4 regions of the Staphylococcus sp. acrmy genome follow, and region 1 is predicted to be linked to each of the others. Evidence: riboswitches for the same ligand, from Rfam matches in the RefSeq annotation. Region 1 holds a riboswitch; each other region holds the start of a gene.

Region 1 (2,210 bases):
TGTTCATTATAATAGAAAATATCTATAATTTCGACAATTAGCATATCAAATTGCTTAAAGCATTAATTAAGCTTGTACTGCATCTTTCAGTACATTGACTTTATCTAATTTCTCCCATGGTAATAACACATCGGTACGACCGAAATGACCATAAGCTGCAGTTTGTTTGTAGATTGGGTGTTTTAAATCTAACATTTTGATAATGCCTGCTGGACGTAAATCAAAGTTTGTTCTCACTGCTTCTACGAGTTGTGCTTCTGTCACTTTACCAGTGTTAAATGTATCAATCGCTATTGAAACGGGTTCAGCTACACCAATCGCGTAGGCTAATTGTACTTCACATTGATCAGCTAATCCGGTTGCTACGATATTCTTCGCGACATAGCGTGCTGCATATGCTGCTGAGCGGTCAACTTTTGTTGGATCTTTACCACTGAAACAACCACCGCCATGACGTGCATAACCACCATATGTATCTACAATGATTTTACGCCCAGTTAAACCAGCGTCACCTTGAGGTCCACCAATTACAAATCGGCCTGTTGGATTAATAAAGAATTTAGTATCTTCATCAATAAGTCCTTCTGGAACTGTAGGATAAATGACATGTTCTTTAATATCGCTTTGAATTTGTTCTAATTCAATATCATCCGCATGTTGTGAAGATACGACGATTGTGTCGATACGTTTAGGTTTATCATTGTCATCATATTCAACTGTTACTTGAACTTTACCATCTGGACGTAAATATTTTAAAATGCCATCTTTACGTACATCTGATAAACGTTTCGCAAGTTGATGTGATAAGAATATTGGTAGAGGCATATATGTTTCTGTTTCGTTAGTCGCATAACCAAACATTAAACCTTGGTCTCCTGCACCAGTCGCTTCAATTTCTTCTTCTGAAATATCATTTCTATATTCGTATGCTTTGTCTACTCCTTGAGCGATGTCAGGAGATTGTTCATCAATAGCTGTTAATACAGCCATTGTTTGATAATCGTAGCCATATTTAGCACGTGTATAACCAATATTTTTAATCGTTTCGCGTACAACTTTAGGAATATCCACATATGTAGAAGTTGAAATTTCCCCTGAAATTAAAGCCATGCCAGTAGTTACTGTAGTTTCACACGCAACACGGGCATTTGGGTCATCCTTTAAGATTTCATCTAAAATAGCATCAGAGACTTGGTCAGCAATTTTGTCCGGGTGGCCTTCTGTAACTGATTCTGAAGTAAATAAACGTTTATTATAAGTCATGATTGGCTCCTTTTTTCTTGTATTTACGAAAATTCTCTTTAAAATTATGAGCTAAAAAAATAAAAAAGCCTTCTTCACTAATAAGATAGAGAGAAGGCTCAGATACGTCCATTCGCTCTTATCGTTCAGACCATATTTGTCTGCAAACGGTTTGGCACCTTTCTTTAATAAAAAAGAGGTTGCTGGGTTTCATTGGGTCCATGTCCCTCCACCACTCAGGATAAGAGAATCCGCTAAGAACTATACTACCGAATTCACTTATCAATGTCAATTTTGTTTTTTAATGATTTTTTGTCTTTTCCATGTGGAATAATCGTTGTATTGTGTTATACTACTTTAATGTAAAGGCTTACACGAAATATTTATAATTTGATGTTGGAGGGAAAGGTATGTCAGTAGATACATATAGCGAAACACCTAAAATTAAACACTTATTAGAAAAAGAAAGTTCATTATTTCAACTTTCTACTACTCAACTTTATTACAAGATTTTAAACAACAACGAAGGCGAATTAACAGAACTAGGTGCTGTTAACGCAAGCACTGGTAAATACACAGGACGTTCTCCAAAAGATAAATTCATCGTAACTGAACCTTCTTACAAAGACAATATTGCTTGGGGCGATATTAACCAACCCATCGATGAAGAAACATTCTTAAAACTTTACAATAAAGTTTTAACTTACCTCGATCAAAAAGATGAACTTTATGTATTTAACGGCTACGCTGGTAGTGATAAAGATACACAATTAAAATTAACAGTGATCAATGAACTTGCATGGCATAACTTGTTCGCACAAAATATGTTCATCCGCCCTGAATCTAAAGAAGAAGCTCAAAATATTAAAGCTAACTTCACTATCGTTTCAGCACCATATTTCAAAGCTGACCCTGAAGTAGACGGCACTAAATCTGAAACATTTGTTATTATTTCATTCAAACATAAA
Region 2 (2,210 bases), on a different contig from region 1:
TTTAAACGTGCAGATGGTTTACGTGTGAATGATGAAATCCATCGCTTTGATAAAGTGTTATGTACTGCAGATTTCCCGTATGTCGCACAACACTTGATGCCATCCCATGCACCACTGAAGAAATATTCTCCTGAAAAGGTAGACAACATGGACTACTCATGTTCAGCTTTCCTTGTCTATGCCGGCATAAACAGAGAACTACGCGATAAAGTTCATGTTCATAATGTTGTATTCGCCAAAGACTTTAGAGGCAATATTGATGATATCTTTAGTGGTAGAATGCCAGATGATCCTTCTTTATATCTTTATTTTCCAGCGGTAGAAGATGATGAGCTAGCGCCAAAAGGCCAAACTGGAATGTACGTGCTTATGCCTGTCCCTGAATTGAAAACAGGCGAAATAGATTGGAATGATCCAAATGAAATCGAACGCGCCAAAGAAGTTGTTTATAGCAAAATAGAAACAATTGAAGAACTTAAAGATGTGCGCAAAGATGTGATTTCAGAAACAATCTTTACACCATTAGACTTTGAAAGTCGTTATAACGCAAAATTTGGTACGGCATTCGGCTTAATGCCTACATTGACGCAAAGTAACTATTATCGTCCGGCTAATGTGTCGAAAGATTATAAAGATTTATACTTTGCAGGTGCAAGTACACATCCTGGTGCAGGTGTTCCAATTGTCTTAACGAGCGCTAAAATTACGGCAGAAGCCATGTTAGAAGATATTAATAAAGGGATTTAAATACTGAATAGTTAGATTAAATCTGAAAATTATAAATATTGACAATATTTTTCGTCCTGATAAAATAAATAGTAATTCGAAAGAACTTATCCAGAGAAGTGAAGGGATTTGGCCCGATGAAACTTCAGCAACAGGCTTCACATATAAAACAGCACTGTGCTAATTCCAAAGAGGTAACGCCTCACAGATAAGTGTCGTGTACAAAATAACGCTATATGCCACTTGGAAAAGTGGTGTATAGCGTTACTTTTATATCTAAAGGAGGATGAAGATGGTCATTTCAAAGAGATTAGCCGCTATACCGGAAAGTTACTTTGGCAAAACGATGGGACGCAAAGTTGAACATGGATCTTTACCACTGATAAATATGGCAGTGGGCATTCCTGATGGCGAAACGCCTAAAGGTATCGTTGATCATTTTGCAGAAGCAGTGCGTATACCCGAGAATCAAAAGTATGGAGCGTTTCATGGCAAAGAATCATTTAAAGAAGCTATTGTGAATTTCTATCAACGTCAATATAACGTAGATTTACATAAAGATGATGAAGTGTGTATCCTATATGGCACGAAGAATGGACTCGTCGCTTTACCGACGTGTGTCGTTAACTCAGGAGAGAACGTGCTATTACCTGACCCGGGTTATACGGATTATCTAGCAGGCGTGATGCTTTCCGACGCGAACCCCGTACCACTCAATTTATCGCCTCCTGACTATCTACCAGATTGGGACAGTGTTGATAAAGAGACTTTAGCGCATACGTCACTGATTTACCTTACATATCCAAACAATCCAACCGGGTCTACTGCTACGTCAGAAGTGTTTGATGAAACCATTAAGCGTTTTAAAGGAACGCAAACGAAGATTGTGCACGACTTTGCCTATAGCGTATTTGGCTTTGATGCGAAGAACCCAAGCATTCTTGCTTCTGAACATGGGAAAGACGTCGCAATCGAAATCTTCTCCTTATCAAAAGGCTATAATATGTCAGGTTTCCGTGTCGGATTTGCAGTAGGAAACAAAGAGATGATTCAAGCGCTTAAAAAATATCAAACCCATACCAATGCAGGAATGTTTGGTGCCTTACAAGATGCGGCAACGTATGCATTAAATAATTATGATGATTTTTTAGAACAACAAAATGCTACGTTTAAACGTCGTCGTGATGCTTTTGAAGCACGCCTAGCTGAAGCACACTTACCTTTTGTACATTCAAAAGGAGGCATTTATTCATGGCTACAAACCCCTCCAGGATATGACAGTGAAACGTTTGAACAGTATTTATTAAAAGAGAAATCCATTTTAGTCGCACCAGGTATTCCATTTGGAGAAAATGGCCGTCATTACGTTAGAATCTCCTTAGCATTAAATGATAACGATTTAGCAGAAGCGGCCGAGAGATTAGCGTCATTAGCACATTTATACGACAACTAAGAAGACAAGAAAGGATGATGCATAATGTTAA
Region 3 (2,210 bases), on a different contig from region 1:
AACTAAGAATCCTAATGAACTACCACGCGTATTTTTAATATTTGCTTCAAGAATATTAAAATCAATATTATGTGTTTTAGTTATGTAAGAAATAACTGGTTCTGTAGTATTTTCACCATTGAAGTTAAGTCTTACGATGTAAGCGTCTGGATCTAAAGGCTCTAAATGTTTAATTGATTCTTCAAAATCATCATCTAAGTCTTCTTTTACAAAGCGTCTTGTCACTTCGTGTTGTGGATTTTCAAATACTTGAGTGACATTGCCTTGTTCAATCACGCGACCATTTTCCATTACTGCTACTTCATCACACACACGTCTGATTACATGCATTTCGTGGGTAATGATAACAATCGTTAAATTCTCGCGTTCTTTAATTTTCAATAATAAATCTAATATTTCATCAGTCGTTTGTGGGTCTAGCGCACTTGTGGCTTCATCACACAATAATACGTCTGGTTCATTGGCTAATGCTCGAGCGATACCTACTCTTTGTTTTTGACCACCAGATAATTCTGAAGGGTAAGCACTTTCTCTACCTTTCAAGCCAACTAATTCTACGAGTTCTAACGCTCTCTTTTTAGCTTTATCTTTTGAAAAGCCAGCAATTTCAAGTGGGAACATAATATTACGTAAGACGGTACGCGACCATAATAAATTAAAATGTTGGAAAATCATGCTTACTTTTTGACGTTTTTGTCGTAAGTCTGATTTAGACAATTTATTTATATTGTCACCATCAATAATGATATCGCCTGACGTAGGTTCTTCTAAATGATTGAACATACGCACTAACGTACTTTTACCAGCACCAGAGAATCCAATAACTCCGAAAATTGTGCCAGTTTCTATTTTTAAATCAACGTGATCAACAGCGAGTACATCTTTATTCTTTGTGTGATAACGTTTAACAACTTGATTCAACTCAATCACGTTAAATGCCTCCTTAAACCTTTATGTAATTAAAAAATGCTTTCCCCACTTTAGTCGGTGGAGAAAGCATTGAATCATCTTTCTCTCATCTTCTAAAGTGTGGCACTTTATGTGAATTGGCACCATTTCTATAATAAGACGGTTGCCGGGCTTCATAGGGCACATCCCTCCACCTCTCTTGATAAGAGTTTTCGCACTATTTAATTAATTTATATCCTACCATTGCACTCTAGTTTCGTCAACAACTATTTTAAATTTTCTAACAAATAAGGAACCGATTGAAAAGCATAAATTCTATCGGTTTCCTGATCTTTGTTCATGACTATGAGTACAGGCACAGACATAATTTTATTTTTTTCACTAAATTCTGGATGATAATTTAAATCTATCTTCTTAATTGGTAACTGTAAAATTTCATTCGCTATATCTAACATCCGTTCTGAAATTTTACATGTTCCACACATTGGTGTGTAACCAAAAATTAAATGTTTATCTTTATTATAATGTTCACTAATATCTTCAATTTCTATAGAATTATTCATGCATAATTACTAACCTTTCAGTTCTTAAATTAGGAATTAGACTTTTTTCTTTACGAACTGTAAAGCCATGTTTACTTAATACGTGAGCAAGATAGTTCTTAGGGCATCGTGCTACTTCACAATACGTTTTATCCACGTAGATGTGTTCACTTTCACTAAGATAACGTTTAAACCATTTTCTAATCTTCTCGCCTTCATTATCCGAATCTGCTAACACATACACTTGCTTATCATATAAAGTTTCAATCATATCGTCTAATTTATCGATACTCATTGTACCATGTGTGCAAATGATATTCACAGGTTCAGCAACGACTTGTTGTACTCTCTTCTTATCAGATTTACCTTCAACAATAATAACCTTATTTAAAATTGCCATGTTCATCCACCTTCTAAGTCGATAATAAACAATCATTTACTTCTTCACAGAAACTCAAAAAGCTAAACATTTATTATAATTCAATACTTTTGAAAATGAGTAAAAATATAAAGCTAAGACATTATTAGTTAGAACAACACGCCATAAAATATAAGATAAAACAAAAATTAAGCTATTTATGTATAGCTATAAGTACAATTTTATATTTAAAGGTTTAATACAAAACCTAATTTTCCAGAAATAAAAAACTCCCAGATATATAATCAAGGAGTTTAAGTAAATTATTCACCAATCATTTCTTTATATTGATCAGCAGATAATAATTCGTCTAATTGACTTTCATCGCTAAGTTCAACTTT
Region 4 (2,210 bases), on a different contig from region 1:
CTATTTTAACCTCTATACAAGATTAAAACAAATGTATAGAAATAGTACTTAGCACACTCATTAGTCGTTGGTTTAGTGGCACTATTGCGGTAATCCGCTTCCATTATTTTCGTTTGAAATTCGTTACTTTTAGAAAATGATATAAGTTCGGTGCCCAATCATTAAAGTTTAATAAGAAACCGTCATGTCCTACATTGTCTGGCACAAAGAAATGACGATGATATTTAAACCGCTCCCCTACTGCTCTCACTTGGTCATCTGGATACAATAAATCATCTGTAAAGCCCATCGTAAGTACTTTAGTATCTAAAGATTGAAAGACCTCATCTACGTCTACACGGCCACGGTCGATATTGTGGCTATCTAAGACATTCAACATTGTTAAGTAACAGGATAAATCATACGTTTCTTTAAACTTATTACCTTGGTAGCGTTGATAACTAACGACCTCGTCTGGAGAGAAGCGTTGATCATAACTTTTAGACGACCGGTACGTTAGGAAGCCTAATTGACGTGCAATACTTAGTCCTTCTTTACCTCCAAGATGAATGGCTTCACGCGCAATTTCATTAAATGCTCGGCTATAGGAGGACGTTTTATCAGTGGCTGCTAAGATAACCGCTTTATCAACTTGGAACTGGTTATTATAGAGTAATTCCATCACCTGCATGCCACCTAGACTTCCGCCGATTAAGATGTTAATTCTTTCGAAGCCGAGTTCTTGAATGCCCTTTTCAATCGCTTTAGCAATATCTCTTAGTGTTAATTGTTTCGGAAAATGTGTATCCGTTACGGGAGAGCTTGAGCCGAATGGGCTACCGATAACGTTAAATGTAAGGAACTGATAATCGTAGATAGGCATATAGCCACCGTCGATAATTTCACGCCACCAACCAGGATGTTCATCAGTACCATACGTTAAATGATTGCCGGTTAGCGCATGACAAACGACTACAAGTGGTTGACCTGAGTATCCTACATGTTCGTAGCGTAATTGTAGATTCTCAATCATTTCACCTGATTCTGTTCTAAATCGTCCTAAGTTTAATGTGTCTACCGTATAATGTGTCATACGCTTTCCTCCTCTGGATAAAAAAATCACTCCATACTCTTTAGAAGTATGAAGCGATGTGCTTATTACTTATCATTCGAGTATCTCGTTGGTTGTAGCACCGTACATGAATGCCGGTTGCTGAAGTTTCATAGGGCCGCGTCCCTCCACTTCTCTCAATAAGTTTATATTGTTTAGTTTTTACACTTTGTAACTGTTTTGTTTAAATTTATTTTATCTAATTACATTTGTAACTTCAATAGCTAGCTGTAGGATTCTGCCTTTTAAAAGAAAAAACGTAAACCAGCAATGAATGCGATACCTATTAGTATGGTAATCGTCAGGCTACGTGTAATGAGTGCAATGAAAATGGTCGGAATCGTTGCAATGATAAACGGAATATTGAGTGTGTAACCTTGTACGCCGTCTTGTTGGACGATGATGCCATCTAAGATAAGTGCCGTGAATAAGGTAATGGGTATAAATGATAACCACTTAATTACCGTTTCTGAAAGTTGAATACGTGAAATCATAAGAAACGGGATAACGCGGACGATTAGCGTTACGAGCCCACATAAAACGATTAATATTAACGTATGCCAAGATGTCGTCATTTATCCATCACCACCCCTAATGTTGCTGCAAAGATTGATGCGATAAGAATCGCGCCGTATGAAGGTATAAACCAACTTAGAATTAACATCATCACGATGACACTCGCAATTAATACAAGATACACTTTGAGTTTTGAACGTGTAATCGACTCAAATTGTGCCATTGCTAGAAAGATGAACATCGCCGTAATAGCGAAATCAAGTCCCAACATCTCTGGATTAGAGATATATTTACCGAATACTGCGCCGGCCACACTTGCAAGCGCCCAAAATACGTAAGCAGTTAAGTTTAAACCGTGTAACCAACGATCGTTTATCTTCTCCCCTTTTAAATGAGGTGTAACCGCTACGCCAAATGTTTCATCGGTTAAGATTGACGATAAGCCTATACGGTTCCAAACGCTATAATTTCTATAACTTGGCGCTAATGTCATTGATAATAGGAAAAAACGTGAATTGACGATAAAAGTGGTTAATACTATGGCCGAAGTCGGTGTACCTGCTATGACAAGTGCGCAGATGATAAATTGCGCTGCTCCAGCATA

Evidence for each region. Region 1 has a riboswitch for S-adenosylmethionine ahead of metK (methionine adenosyltransferase). Riboswitches for the same ligand answer to the same signal wherever they lie in the genome.
Region 2: it holds a riboswitch for S-adenosylmethionine, as region 1 does, so the genes downstream of both, FH144_RS00215 (aminotransferase class I/II-fold pyridoxal phosphate-dependent enzyme) here and metK (methionine adenosyltransferase) in region 1, are expected to answer to the same signal.
Region 3: it holds a riboswitch for S-adenosylmethionine, as region 1 does, so the genes downstream of both, FH144_RS06460 (methionine ABC transporter ATP-binding protein) here and metK (methionine adenosyltransferase) in region 1, are expected to answer to the same signal.
Region 4: it holds a riboswitch for S-adenosylmethionine, as region 1 does, so the genes downstream of both, metX (homoserine O-acetyltransferase MetX) here and metK (methionine adenosyltransferase) in region 1, are expected to answer to the same signal.

The regions. Positions count from the first base shown of each region.
Region 1 covers NZ_JALCVE010000006.1:64,483-66,692, forward strand. Annotated here, with positions in the region: gene metK (methionine adenosyltransferase) at 67-1,263, opposite strand; SAM riboswitch class I at 1,379-1,490, opposite strand; gene pckA (phosphoenolpyruvate carboxykinase (ATP)) at 1,653-2,210, shown strand, end outside.
Region 2 covers NZ_JALCVE010000001.1:46,322-48,531, reverse strand. Annotated here, with positions in the region: gene FH144_RS00220 (phytoene desaturase family protein) at 1-747, shown strand, start outside; SAM riboswitch class I at 831-941, shown strand; gene FH144_RS00215 (aminotransferase class I/II-fold pyridoxal phosphate-dependent enzyme) at 1,019-2,179, shown strand; gene FH144_RS00210 (D-lactate dehydrogenase) at 2,204-2,210, shown strand, end outside.
Region 3 covers NZ_JALCVE010000005.1:42,770-44,979, forward strand. Annotated here, with positions in the region: gene FH144_RS06460 (methionine ABC transporter ATP-binding protein) at 1-930, opposite strand, end outside; SAM riboswitch class I at 1,013-1,118, opposite strand; gene FH144_RS06465 (thioredoxin family protein) at 1,176-1,472, opposite strand; gene FH144_RS06470 (toprim domain-containing protein) at 1,465-1,851, opposite strand; gene gcvH (glycine cleavage system protein GcvH) at 2,133-2,210, opposite strand, start outside.
Region 4 covers NZ_JALCVE010000007.1:17,084-19,293, forward strand. Annotated here, with positions in the region: gene metX (homoserine O-acetyltransferase MetX) at 104-1,072, opposite strand; SAM riboswitch class I at 1,139-1,237, opposite strand; gene FH144_RS08390 (AzlD domain-containing protein) at 1,336-1,665, opposite strand; gene FH144_RS08395 (AzlC family ABC transporter permease) at 1,662-2,210, opposite strand, start outside.